DNA from 2 places in the Streptococcus hongkongensis genome. Region 1 is predicted to be linked to the other one. Evidence: predicted binding sites of a transcription regulator. Region 1 holds the regulator's gene; the other holds the start of a gene.
The links. The regulator NrdR, encoded in region 1, represses ribonucleotide reductase genes. The targets are predictions, from matches to a motif close to ACACNATATATNGTGT.

Region 1 (6,643 bases):
GATGCTAGTTCTGTAGAGTTGACACGTAATCCAGAAGGAATGATTAAAGCATTGGAGAAACTAAACAATTCTCAATCAATGGTTAATTCAGTCGATGATGCAAGTGCAGCCCTTTACATAAATGAGCCAAGAAATAAAGAAAAAATTAGTTCACTTTTTAGTACTCACCCACCAATTGAGGAAAGAATCAAAAGGCTGAAAGAAATGTAGTATAACCTGACGGAAAATTTAATTTTTAAATAGCGGTTTAAAAGCTTGATTTTTCAATTCTTGAACTATTTATTGACAATTACAAAAAATAATAGTAAAAAATAATTAGATATTTATTAGGAGAAACAATGTTAGCAGTTTCAGAAATCAAAAAAAAACAAGAACCGAAACAGTTTGAAGTTACTTTGACAATTGATTCGGTCCTTAAAAACAGAAATCCGGAAATCATTGATATTCATGATGTTTATGCCAAAGGAACAGTATTATATGATCAAGGTTTATTCATTTTAGATTATAGTCTAGATTATACAATTGTTCTCCCTTCAAGTCGTTCGATGACGGAAGTTACTTTAACAGAAAAACAACATATTCAAGAATTATTTATTGAAGAATCTCATGTTTCCGAAAAAAAAGAAATGGTTGAAGAGAATCTCGTTCTTATTTTGACAGACCCCTTCATCAATCTTGAAGAGAGTGTTGTTGATAATATATTGTTAAGTATTCCTCTACAAGTATTAACAGAGGAAGAAAAATTATCAGAAAAATTCCCTGCAGGAGATGATTGGGAAGTCTTAACTGAGGAACAATATTTACAACTTAAAGAAGAAAATAATAAGGAAGCAAATCCATTTGCAAGTTTGCAAGGAATGTTTGATGAATAGTGTACTTCAATTATGAATAAAACTGAATCTTTAAGATTTTTGTAATTTTTTATTGAAATATTGAGTTGACTTTGGTATACTCTATACAGTATCTAGTAGTTCACTTTAAATTTCTCTTAAAACAAGGTCTAATAGGCAATTGGTGGATTTTAGAAAGTGAAATTTAATAGCAATGTCGTAGAGGCGAAAAAATAAAAAATAAGGCTTTTAATGTTCGAAATCTAATAGAACTTAGAAGATTAGGGATTGGTATAAATGACTAAGAAAATATTAATTGTTGAAGATGAAAAAAATCTAGCTAGGTTTGTTTCTCTTGAATTACAACACGAAGGTTATGAAGTAAGTGTTGAGGTAAATGGAAGAGAAGGACTTGAAACTGCATTAGAAAAAGACTTTGATTTAATCTTGCTTGATTTAATGCTTCCTGAAATGGATGGATTTGAAGTTACTCGTCGTTTACAAACAGAAAAAACGACTTATATTATGATGATGACTGCACGCGATTCTATAATGGATGTTGTTGCAGGTCTTGACCGTGGTGCAGATGATTATATCGTAAAACCATTCGCAATTGAAGAACTCTTGGCTCGAATTCGTGCAATTTTCCGTCGCCAAGATATTGAAACTGAGAAGAAAACTCCAAACCAAGGAGTTTACCGTGATTTAGTTTTAAATCCTCAAAATCGTTCAGTTAATCGTGGAGATGAAGAAATTTCACTTACTAAACGTGAGTATGATTTGTTAAACATTTTGATGACAAATATGAACCGTGTAATGACACGTGAAGAGTTATTATCAAATGTTTGGAAATACGATGAAGCTGTTGAGACTAATGTTGTTGATGTTTATATTCGTTATCTTCGTGGGAAAATTGATATGCCAGGAAGAGAATCATACATCCAAACAGTTCGTGGAATGGGCTATGTAATTCGCGAGAAATAAGATGCATATGAAAAATCAGGAATCAGGACAGTATAAAAAATCATTACCCAAAAGTTTATCAAATTTATTCTTTGTACTATTTTTCTGCATTTTTTCTGCCTTTACTTTGATTGCATACTATTCAACAAATTATTTTTTATTGAAAAAAGAAAAGCAGTCTGTCAATCAAACTGTTAATATTGTTAGAGTTCGTCTGTCACAGGTGGACTCTAATTTTTCAGTTGAAAATTTATCGGAAGTTTTATATCAAAATAGCAAAGAAAATCTAAAAAAAGATAGTTATAGTGGTAAAAATTTAGTCCGTAGTCGAAGAGATTTAACAAATATCTTAGACTCAAATCAAGAAATTTATATTTATAATACAAATAAACGGATGATTTTTACGACAGATGGGGAAGAGACTGCTAGTCCTCTAAAGGGACCGATTAATAGAGTTTTTGATGACCAAGCGAAAGGTCAGTACCGAGGGTTTTCGATTATTCAAAGGGTATACTCTAAAAAAACTGGAAAATTCCTTGGTTATGTCCAAATCTACCAAGATTTAGAAGACTATTTTGTCATTCGAGCAAGGTTATTAATCTGGTTACTTTTTGTTGAATTATTTGGAACAAGTCTTGCTTATTTCATTATTTATTTTTCAACAAGACGATTTCTAGAACCATTGCAAAATCTGCATGATGTCATGCGGACTATTTCTGAAAATCCTAATAATTTAGCTCTACGCTCAAAAATAAAATCGGGAGATGAAATCGAAGAACTTTCTACCATTTTTGATACCATGTTAGATAAGGTTGAAAATTATACTAATTTACAATCTCGTTTTATAAGTGATGTTAGTCATGAACTTAGAACTCCAGTGGCGATTATTAAGGGGCATATTGGCTTATTGCAACGATGGGGTAAAGATGATAGTGAGATTTTAGAAAAAAGTCTGAATGCTACTGCTCATGAAGCTGATCGGATGGCGATTATGATTAATGATATGTTGGACATGATAAGGGTTCAAGGTAGTTTTGATAGCCACCAAGATGATACGACTAATCTGGAAAGTTCAATTGAAACTGTTATTGGCAATTTCAAAGTTCTTAGAGAAGACTTTACTTTTAATTGGATAAATCCGAACTTGGATATTGAAGCTAGAATCTATAAGAATCACTTTGAACAAGCCTTAATGATTTTGATTGATAACGCTATTAAATATTCTCAATATGAAAAAGAAATCACAATCGATTTAAAATTTTATAGTGCTAATCAGGCTATTGTAACAGTAAGTGATAAAGGTGAAGGTATTTCGCAAGAAGATATTGAACATATTTTTGAACGTTTTTACAGATCTGATAAATCTCGTAATAGAACGAGTACACAGGCTGGACTTGGGATTGGCTTATCCATCTTACATCAAATTGTGGAAGGTTATAATCTAAATATGGAAGTGAAAAGTCAACTAAATCAAGGGTCAACTTTCGTTTTATATTTGCCTATTGTGGATCCATTTTAATTATTGAAATGAGAGTGGTACAAAAATCAGTAATTCCGTAGAAATTTGATTTTGTCGTCCCACCTACGCAAAGATGAGTAGGGCTGTAACAGTTGATTTTCAACGTATTAGAGCCCACTCAACCACTGCGTCATATAAAAACTAGAGTCTGAGAACAGTTTTCCCAGACTTGTTTTTTAGATAAAGATGAGAGGGCTAGTAATCGAGGATGAATATCCTTTTTTTTAGTTGCAAAATATGATAGAATAGAGTACTAAATTAATTTGATAGAATTGGGGTGTTTGCGTGCGTTGTCCAAAATGTAATTATAATAAATCAAGTGTTGTTGATAGTAGACAGGCCGAAGATGGTAATACTATTAGACGTCGAAGAGAATGTGAAAAATGTCATACACGATTTACGACATTTGAACGTCTAGAAGAACTCCCATTGTTAGTTATCAAAAAAGATGGTACTAGAGAGCAATTTTCACGGGATAAACTTTTAAACGGTGTCGTTCAGAGTGCCCAGAAACGACCAGTTTCTAGTACGGATATTGAAAATCTTATCTCAAGAATTGAACAAAAAGTGAGAGCTGATTATGAAAATGAAGTCTCTAGCGCAGCTATTGGCAATTTAGTGATGGAAGAATTAGCTGAACTTGATGAAATTACTTATGTTCGGTTTGCCAGTGTTTATAAGAGCTTTAAAGATGTTGATGAAATTGAAGAATTACTTCAGCAAATTACAACACGCGTTCGAGGAAAAAAGAAAAGTAGAGTGAATGATGAAACCCATTGATGAATTTTATTATGTCAAAAGTAATAAAATTTTATACAATTCCGATAGTCTAACAGCTGTCTATGGTCCCATAATTGGAAATGATGCTGTGATCTTATATCAGTACTTTGTTCAATTCTTTGATGATGCTAAACGCTCTCACAAATTTTCAGAAGTATTGAACCATCTGCAATTTGGAATGACACGCTTAGAAGAGGCATTGGTTGTTTTAACAGCAATGGATTTAGTGACATTTTATCAATTACCAGAAAGTTATGTCATTAAATTACAGGCTGCATTAGATAGAGAAGAGTTTTTACAAAGTCCTGTTTATAGACGTTTATTGGAGCAAAAAATTGGAGATTTAGCTGTTTCAGAAATGATTCCTGAAATTCCTAAGCATGCTCAAAACATTTCAAAAAAATTTTCCGATGTCTTTTCTTCGGATGTAACAGGTCAAAGTCACTCCCAATCGCATAAAAGACGACAGGGTCAATTTGATTTAGATAGTTTCAAACGATTAATGATTAGAGATGGCTTGCAATTTAGTAATGAAAAGGAAGCTATCATCGATCTCTATAGTTTTTCGGAACAATACAGTTTAAGTTGGTTTGATGCTTATCAAGTCGCAAAGGCGACAGCTATAAATGGTAAAATTTCACCCAGTCGTATGCATTTAAAACAATCACAGCCTACTGTGGCAGTATCTGAGGGTAGTTTTACGGAAGCAGAAAAAGTAATTATTAAGGCAGCGAAAAATGATACCGCTCTGCAATTTTTAGAAAAAATAAAAAAAGCCCGTCGTGCAACAGTTACTAAAGATGAGAGAAATCTTTTGTTGCAATTGGCAGAAATGAATTTTTTGGACGAAGTCATTAATGTTATGGTGCTTTATACTTTCAATAAAACGAATTCAGCAAATCTACAAAAAAATTATATTTTAAAGATTGCTAATGATTTTTCTTATCAGAAAATCGCTAGCGCCGATGAGGCTGTGTTGAAGATGCGTAGTTTTGAAGAACGTAAGCAACAAGGAACAAGCAAGGACAAAGCAAAGAAATCTAATGTTCCTGAGTGGAGCAATCCAGACTATCAAGAATCAACGACGCAAGAAGAAATGGAACAACTCAATCATTTCAAAAAAGAAGCTTTGGAGCGTTTGGAAAATCTCAGAAAAGGTGGTGACTAGATGGAAAAAATTGGTCAAACAATCGATAAAAAAGGCCATCTTGGGCGAAATAATGCAAATGAGCTAATCCAGGTGATTTTAGCTGATCCAGAAGTTGCTGAGTTTATTGCTAGTCATCAACTGAGTCAAGAAGAAATTAATTTGAGTTTGTCAAAGTTTAATCAATTTTTAGTTGAACGTGCTAAATTCAAAACAGCTGATCCATCATATATCGCCAAAGGGTACTCACCTATTTTGGTAATGAATGAAGGTTATGCTGACGTCTCATACAAAGAGACTAAAGCATTGATTGATGCTAAGAAGAAGGCCGCAATTTCTGACCGCATCAATTTAGTCAATTTACCAAAATCCTATCGCCATATTCGTATGTCTGATTTTGATATTGATAATGCTAGTCGAATGAAGGCTTTATCTGAATTACTGGATTTTGTAGAAAGTTACCCATCTCCTGAACAAAAAGGGCTTTACTTATTTGGTGATATGGGAATTGGGAAGTCCTATTTGATGGCCGCTATGGCTAGAGAATTGTCAGAGCAAAAAGGGATTTCTACAACCTTGCTTCATTTTCCTAGTTTCACAATTGATGTTAAAAATGCTATCTCAACAGGTTCTGTTAAAGAAGAAATTGATGCTGTAAAATCAGTACCAGTTCTGATCTTAGATGATATTGGTGCAGAACAGGCAACCTCTTGGGTACGTGATGAGATTTTACAAGTTATCTTACAATATCGTATGTTAGAAGATTTACCGACATTCTTTACTTCCAATTATAGTTTTAATGATTTGGAGAGGAAGTGGGCAAATATCAAAGGTAATGATGAAACTTGGCAAGCTAAACGTGTCATGGAACGTGTCCGTTATTTGGCTAAAGAGTTGCACTTAGAGGGTGCGAATCGTCGTTAGAGAAGAAAATTGTCATAAGAGTGACAAAAAAGAAGGAGAATCATGGTTTTACCTACAGTTGCCATAGTTGGACGTCCGAATGTTGGCAAGTCCACATTATTTAACCGAATTGCAGGGGAACGCATTTCTATCGTCGAAGACGTAGAGGGTGTTACGCGTGACCGAATTTATACCACAGGTGAGTGGTTAAATAGAAAATTTTCACTTATTGATACAGGTGGTATTGATGATGTCGATGCCCCATTCATGGAACAAATTAAGCATCAAGCTCAAATTGCTATGGATGAAGCTGATGTTATTGTCTTTGTCGTTTCTGGTAAAGAGGGAGTGACAGATGCAGATGAGTACGTTTCAAGAATTCTGTACCGTACAAATAAACCTGTCATTCTAGCTGTTAATAAAGTTGATAATCCAGAAATGCGTAATGATATTTATGATTTCTACGCATTGGGATTAGGCGATCCATTCCCCGTTTCTTCA
Region 2 (6,643 bases), on a different contig from region 1:
TACTTCTTAACCAATTAAATCACACATGACTCACATTGGTTAGCGCCAACTTCTTCGCCATCGTCAGTGAATGTACGGATGTAGTAAATTGATTTAATCCCTTTATTAAAGGCGTAATTACGTAGAATTGAAAGGTCACGTGTTGTTTGTTTACTTTCAGATTTCCACTCATAAAGTTCCATTGGTAATTCACTACGTAAGAAGAGTGTTAGTGACAAACCTTGGTCAACGTGTTGCGTTGCGGCTGCATAAACATCAATAACTTTACGCATATCCATATCATAAGCAGATGTGTAGTAAGGAATGGTATCTGTTGACAGACCATTTGCAGGATAGTAGATTTTACCAATTTTCTTCTCTTGACGTTCTTCAATTCGCTGTGTTATCGGGTGAATTGAAGCAGAGCAGTCATTGATATATGAGATTGAACCATTAGGAGCGACAGCTAGGCGGTTCTGATGATAGAGACCATCTTTTTGAACAGCTTGACGTAAAGCCTCCCAGTCTGATGCCTGAGGAATAAAATGCTCCTTGAAAAGCTCTTTAACAAATTCTGTCTGAGGAACAAACTGACCAGTCACATATTTATCAAAGTAACTACCATCAGCGTATTTTGAATTCTCAAAGCCAGTAAATGTAGTTTTTCTTTCGCGAGCAATATTGTTCGATTCAACCAAAGTCCAGTAATTCATTAACATAAAGTAAATATCAGTGAATTCAACTGATTCTGGGCTACCATATTCAATATGATGTTGAGCCAAGTAAGAATGAAGCCCCATCGCCCCTAAACCAAAGGTATGTGCTTGCTGGTTACCGTTTTTAATTGTAGGCACAGCTTCAATTTGTGAAGAATCAGTGACAAATGTTAGTGCACGTGTCATTGCTTTGATAGAAGCACCAAAATCAGGAGATGTCATCATGTTAAGGATATTAGTTGATCCTAGGTTACATGAGATATCTGTTCCCATTTCAACAAATTCTTGAGCATCGTTGATAATACTTGGTTTTTGAACCTGTAGAATTTCAGAACACAAGTTACTCATGATTACCTTACCATCAACTGGATTGGCCTTATTAGCTGTATCAATATTGATGATATATGGATAGCCTGATTCTTGTTGTAATTTAGAAATTTCAGTTTCTAAATCGCGCGCTTTAATTTTTGTTTTTGAAATTTTAGGGTTAGCAACAAGCTCATCATACATTGCTGTAATATCAATGTAGTTATATGGAATACCATATTCTTTTTCCACACTATATGGACTAAAGAGATACATGTCATCATTATTACGGGCTAATTCATAAAATTTATCAGGAACAGTTAACCCAAGTGATAAGGTTTTAACACGCACTTTTTCGTCAGCATTTTCTTTTTTAGTTGATAGAAAAGAAATAATATCTGGATGAAATACATCTAAATAAACAACCCCAGCTCCTTGACGTTGTCCCAATTGGTTGGAATAAGAGAAGCTGTCTTCGAATAATTTCATGACTGGAACGACACCTGAAGCTGCCCCAGCATAGCCTTTAATAGGAGCTCCAGCTTCACGCAAGTTAGAAAGTGTAATACCAACACCACCACCAATTCTTGATAATTGGAGGGCAGAGTTAATTGAGCGACCAATTGAGTTCATATCATCAGTAACTTGAATTAGGAAACAAGAAACTAATTCTCCACGACGACTACGTCCCGCATTTAAAAATGAAGGAGTAGCTGGTTGATAACGCTGATTAATCATTTCAATTGCAATTGATTTTGCTAGTTCTTCATTACCATCAGCGAAGTAGAGCGCATTAAACATAACACGGTCTTCAATGCTCTCTAAATAATATTCCCCATCATTAGTCTTTAAAGCATATTGCTGATAAAACTTGTAGGCAGCCATAAAGGATTTGAACTGAAATTGCTCGTTTTTGATAATATCAGCAAGTTCTTCAATAAAGTCTTTTGTATACTTTTCAATAAATCCTGATTCAATGTAATCATGCTTTAAAAGGAACTCAATTTTCTTAGTAATTGAGGCAAAGGGTTTAGTATTTGGGATTACATTTTCTTCAAAAAAGGCTTCTAAAGCTTCTTTATCCTTATGTAGAGGGATTTTACCATCAACAGGACGGTTAATTTCATTATTTAAGCGAAAGTAAGAAATTTCGCCAATATCTTTTAAACTCATTCTCTTATGTCCTTAATTACTTGATTAGTTCTTTTAGTTTTGTGGGTTGGAATCCGGAAAAGACTGTGTCTCCCCTTTCGATTACTGGTGCAGAGGCAAATCCTAAACTTTTTACATAGTCAACTTTGTCAGGTTGCTCATCAATGTTGATTTCTTGATAAGTTGCTCCGTTTTGGTCAAGAAATTTTTTGGTCATTTTACATTGCATACAGTTATTTTTTGAATAAATTGTGATCATACTATCTGCTCCTTTAAATTATTCTCGGAAGAGAATTTCAATAATAATAGCATATAAAAATTGCATCTAAAAAGCAAGATTTTTCTCCGAAAAAAACACAATATTTTGGGGTTGATTATATTTATAACAACTATATATTGTGTAGCCGGGTGAGAATGGCGGAGTGACGCTGATAATCTAAAATTAATCAATTTTTTCTGTCAAATCATAAATTTAGGTTAACTAATTTTTTGCGATGAAAATAGACAATAATAGTTTTAACACAATTTTCTTATGATTGAGAAAAAATTTTGTAAAATCATCTAAACACTAGCGATTGTGAGAGTAAAGCTTGATCTATTAGAGTGAAATAAACATAATGAAAAATTGAAAAAAAAGCAGAAAATTAAATAGCTTTTTCCTCAGGCGATAGATTTAATCTTGAAAATTAAAATACAATATGCTATAATCACTTATTGTAAGGGTTATCATATGATGGCTCAAATATACACAACTATTAAAAGGAGAACCATACTATGGCTTCAAAAGATTTTCACATTGTTGCAGAAACAGGAATTCACGCTCGTCCAGCTACTTTACTAGTACAAACTGCTAGCAAATTTGCTTCAGATATCACTTTAGATTATAAAGGTAAAGCAGTTAACCTTAAATCAATCATGGGCGTTATGAGTCTTGGTGTTGGTCAAGGTGCTGACGTTACTATTTCAGCTGAAGGTGCTGATGCTGATGACGCAATCGCAGCTATCGAAGAAACAATGACAAAAGAAGGATTGGCATAAGAAAATGACAGAAATGCTTAAAGGAATCGCAGCCTCAGATGGTGTTGCAGTTGCTAAAGCATATCTACTTGTTCAACCGGATTTGTCGTTCGAGACTGTTACAGTCGAAGATACAAATGCAGAAGAAGCTCGCCTTGATGTTGCATTACAAGCTTCACAAGACGAGCTTTCTGTTATCCGCGAAAAAGCAGTAGATAGCTTAGGCGAAGAAGCAGCTTCAGTATTTGATGCTCATTTAATGGTGTTATCAGATCCTGAGATGATTAGTCAGATTAAAGAAACAATCCGTGCTAAACAAACAAATGCTGAAACTGGTTTAAAAGAAGTTACAGATATGTTCATCACGATTTTTGAAGGTATGGAAGATAATCCATATATGCAAGAACGTGCAGCTGATATCCGTGACGTTGCAAAACGTGTTCTTGCACACTTATTAGGGGTTAAACTACCAAATCCAGCTGCTATTGATGAAGAGTCTATTGTGATTGCACATGATTTGACACCTTCAGATACAGCACAACTTGATAAAAAATTTGTAAAAGCATTCGTAACAAATATTGGTGGTCGTACAAGTCACTCTGCTATTATGGCTCGTACTCTTGAAATTGCTGCGGTTCTAGGGACAAATGATATTACTAAACGTGTTCATGATGGTGATGTAATTGCTGTCAATGGCATTACAGGTGAAGTCATTATCAATCCTAGTGAAGAAGAAATTTCTGCCTTTAAAACTGCTGGTGAAGCATATGCTAAGCAAAAAGCTGAATGGGCATTGCTTAAGGATGCTGAGACAGTTACAGCAGATGGTAAACACTTTGAATTAGCAGCTAACATCGGAACACCAAAAGATGTTGAGGGTGTTAATGAGAACGGTGCAGAAGCTGTTGGTCTTTACCGTACTGAATTCCTATATATGGATTCACAAGATTTCCCTACTGAAGATGAGCAATATGAAGCATACAAGGCTGTACTTGAGGGAATGAATGGTAAACCAGTTGTTGTTCGTACAATGGATATTGGTGGAGATAAGGAACTTCCTTATTTTGACCTACCAAAAGAAATGAACCCATTCCTAGGTTTCCGTGCCCTTCGTATTTCTATTTCAGAAACAGGAAACGAGATGTTCCGTACACAGATTCGCGCTTTACTACGTGCATCTGTACATGGTCAACTACGTATCATGTTCCCAATGGTTGCTTTGGTTAAAGAATTCAGAGCCGCTAAAGCTGTATTTGATGAGGAAAAAGCAAAACTTGTTGCTGAAGGTGTTGCAGTTTCAGATAATATCCAAGTTGGTATTATGATTGAAATTCCTGCTGCAGCAATGCTTGCAGACCAATTTGCAAAAGAAGTTGACTTCTTCTCAATTGGTACTAACGACCTTATTCAATACACAATGGCTGCTGACCGTATGAATGAGCAAGTTTCATATCTTTATCAACCATATAATCCATCAATCTTACGTTTGATTAACAATGTTATCAAAGCAGCACATGCTGAAGGTAAGTGGGCTGGTATGTGTGGTGAGATGGCTGGAGATCAACAAGCTGTACCACTTTTAGTAGGTATGGGCTTAGATGAGTTTTCAATGTCAGCAACTTCAGTACTTCGTACGCGTAGCTTAATGAAGACTTTAGACACATCTAAGATGCAAGAATATGCACAACGTGCTTTAACAACATGTTCAACTGCAGAGGAAGTTCTTGAACTTTCTAAAGAATATTTATAATAAAATAGAAGGAGTTGGGTAACCAACTTCTTTTTGTGAACTAATGTTAACAATATTCAGACAATTGCCGTGTCAGATGTTTGAATTATCGTCAAAAAGTGATAGAATAGATGTATTATCAATAAAGGAGATAACATTTTGACTAAACAATACAAAAATCTTGTTAATGGTGAATGGAAACTTTCAGAAAATGAAATTAAAATCTATGCACCTGCAACTGGTGAAGAATTAGGTTCTGTTCCAGCAATGTCAACAGAAGAAGTAGACTTTGTTTACCAATCAGCTAAAAATGTTTTTGAAGAATGGCGTGCGCTATCATATGTAGAACGCGCAGCAATTTTACATAAGGCTGCAGACATTTTGGTACGTGATGCTGAAAAAATCGGTTCAGTACTTTCCAAAGAAGTTGCTAAAGGCCATAAAGCTGCAGTAAGTGAAGTTGTTCGTACAGCAGAAATTATTAACTATGCTGCTGAAGAAGGCATCCGAATGGAAGGTGAAGTTCTTGAAGGCGGAAGCTTTGAAGCAGCAAGCAAGAAAAAAATCGCAATTGTTCGTCATGAACCTGTTGGACTTGTACTAGCAATTTCACCATTTAACTACCCAGTAAACTTAGCTGGTTCGAAAATTGCTCCTGCTTTGATCGCAGGTAATGTTGTCGCTCTTAAACCACCAACACAAGGTTCGATTTCAGGATTGCTTTTAGCTGAGGCCTTTGCTGAGGCTGGTGTACCAGCCGGAGTTTTCAACACTATTACAGGTCGTGGATCAGTTATTGGTGATTATATTGTCGAGCATGAAGCGGTAAACTTTATTAACTTTACAGGATCAACTCCTGTTGGAGAGCGTATCGGTCAATTAGCAGGTATGCGTCCAATTATGTTGGAACTAGGTGGTAAAGATTCAGCTATTGTTTTAGAAGATGCTGACCTTGAGATGGCTGCTAAAAACATCGTTGCTGGTGCTTATGGTTATTCAGGACAACGTTGTACAGCTGTCAAACGAGTTCTTGTAATGGAAAAAGTTGCCGACCAGTTAATTGAGCATGTTCATGCTTTGGTGAAAAAATTATCGATTGGTATGCCTGAAGAAAATGCTGATATTACACCTTTGATTGATACTAAGGCAGCTGACTTTGTTGAAGCTCTTATCAATGATGCAACTGACAAAGGTGCTAAAGCTATTACGGATATCAAACGTGAAGGCAATTTGATTTGTCCAGTTATATTTGATAATATTACAACAGATATGCGTCTTGCTTGGGAGGAACCGTTTGGTCCTGTATTACCATTTATTCGTATTAATTCTGTTGAGGAAGCTATCGACATTTCAAATGCTTCTGAGTATGGTTTACAAGCATCAGTGTTTACTTCTAATTTTCCACGTGCCTTCGCAATTGGTGAAAAATTAGAAGTTGGAACGGTTCATATTAACAATAAAACACAACGTGGTACAGATAATTTCCCGTTCTTGGGAGCTAAAAAATCTGGAGCTGGTGTTCAAGGTGTTAAATACTCTATTGATGCGATGACAAATCTTAAATCAATTGTGTTTGATATTGAATAAAGTAACCTTACAATAGTTCAATCCAGGTCTAGAAGCTCATTAGAGTCTCTAGGCTTTTTAATTTTTTGACAATATTAAAAAAAGACTAACAAAAAGACTAACAAAAACATTAGGGATTTAAGTTACAATTAAGAGGCGCTGTGTTATAATAATAGGG

Region 2: a site for NrdR is predicted at 2,540-2,555, ahead of nrdH (glutaredoxin-like protein NrdH). Genes of this name have one in related genera too.

Annotation. Positions count from the first base shown of each region.
Region 1 covers NZ_JBRUGD010000008.1:20,027-26,669, forward strand. The annotation lists gene htpX (zinc metalloprotease HtpX) at 1-210, shown strand, start outside; gene ACVRZD_RS06125 (YceD family protein) at 339-872, shown strand; gene covR (two-component system response regulator CovR/CsrR) at 1,128-1,814, shown strand; gene ACVRZD_RS06135 (HAMP domain-containing sensor histidine kinase) at 1,822-3,312, shown strand; gene nrdR (transcriptional regulator NrdR) at 3,598-4,092, shown strand; gene ACVRZD_RS06145 (DnaD domain protein) at 4,076-5,260, shown strand; gene dnaI (primosomal protein DnaI) at 5,261-6,163, shown strand; gene der (ribosome biogenesis GTPase Der) at 6,206-6,643, shown strand, end outside.
Region 2 covers NZ_JBRUGD010000003.1:2,872-9,514, forward strand. The annotation lists gene nrdE (class 1b ribonucleoside-diphosphate reductase subunit alpha) at 15-2,174, opposite strand; gene nrdH (glutaredoxin-like protein NrdH) at 2,191-2,412, opposite strand; gene ACVRZD_RS02310 (phosphocarrier protein HPr) at 2,928-3,191, shown strand; gene ptsP (phosphoenolpyruvate--protein phosphotransferase) at 3,196-4,920, shown strand; gene ACVRZD_RS02320 (NADP-dependent glyceraldehyde-3-phosphate dehydrogenase) at 5,059-6,486, shown strand.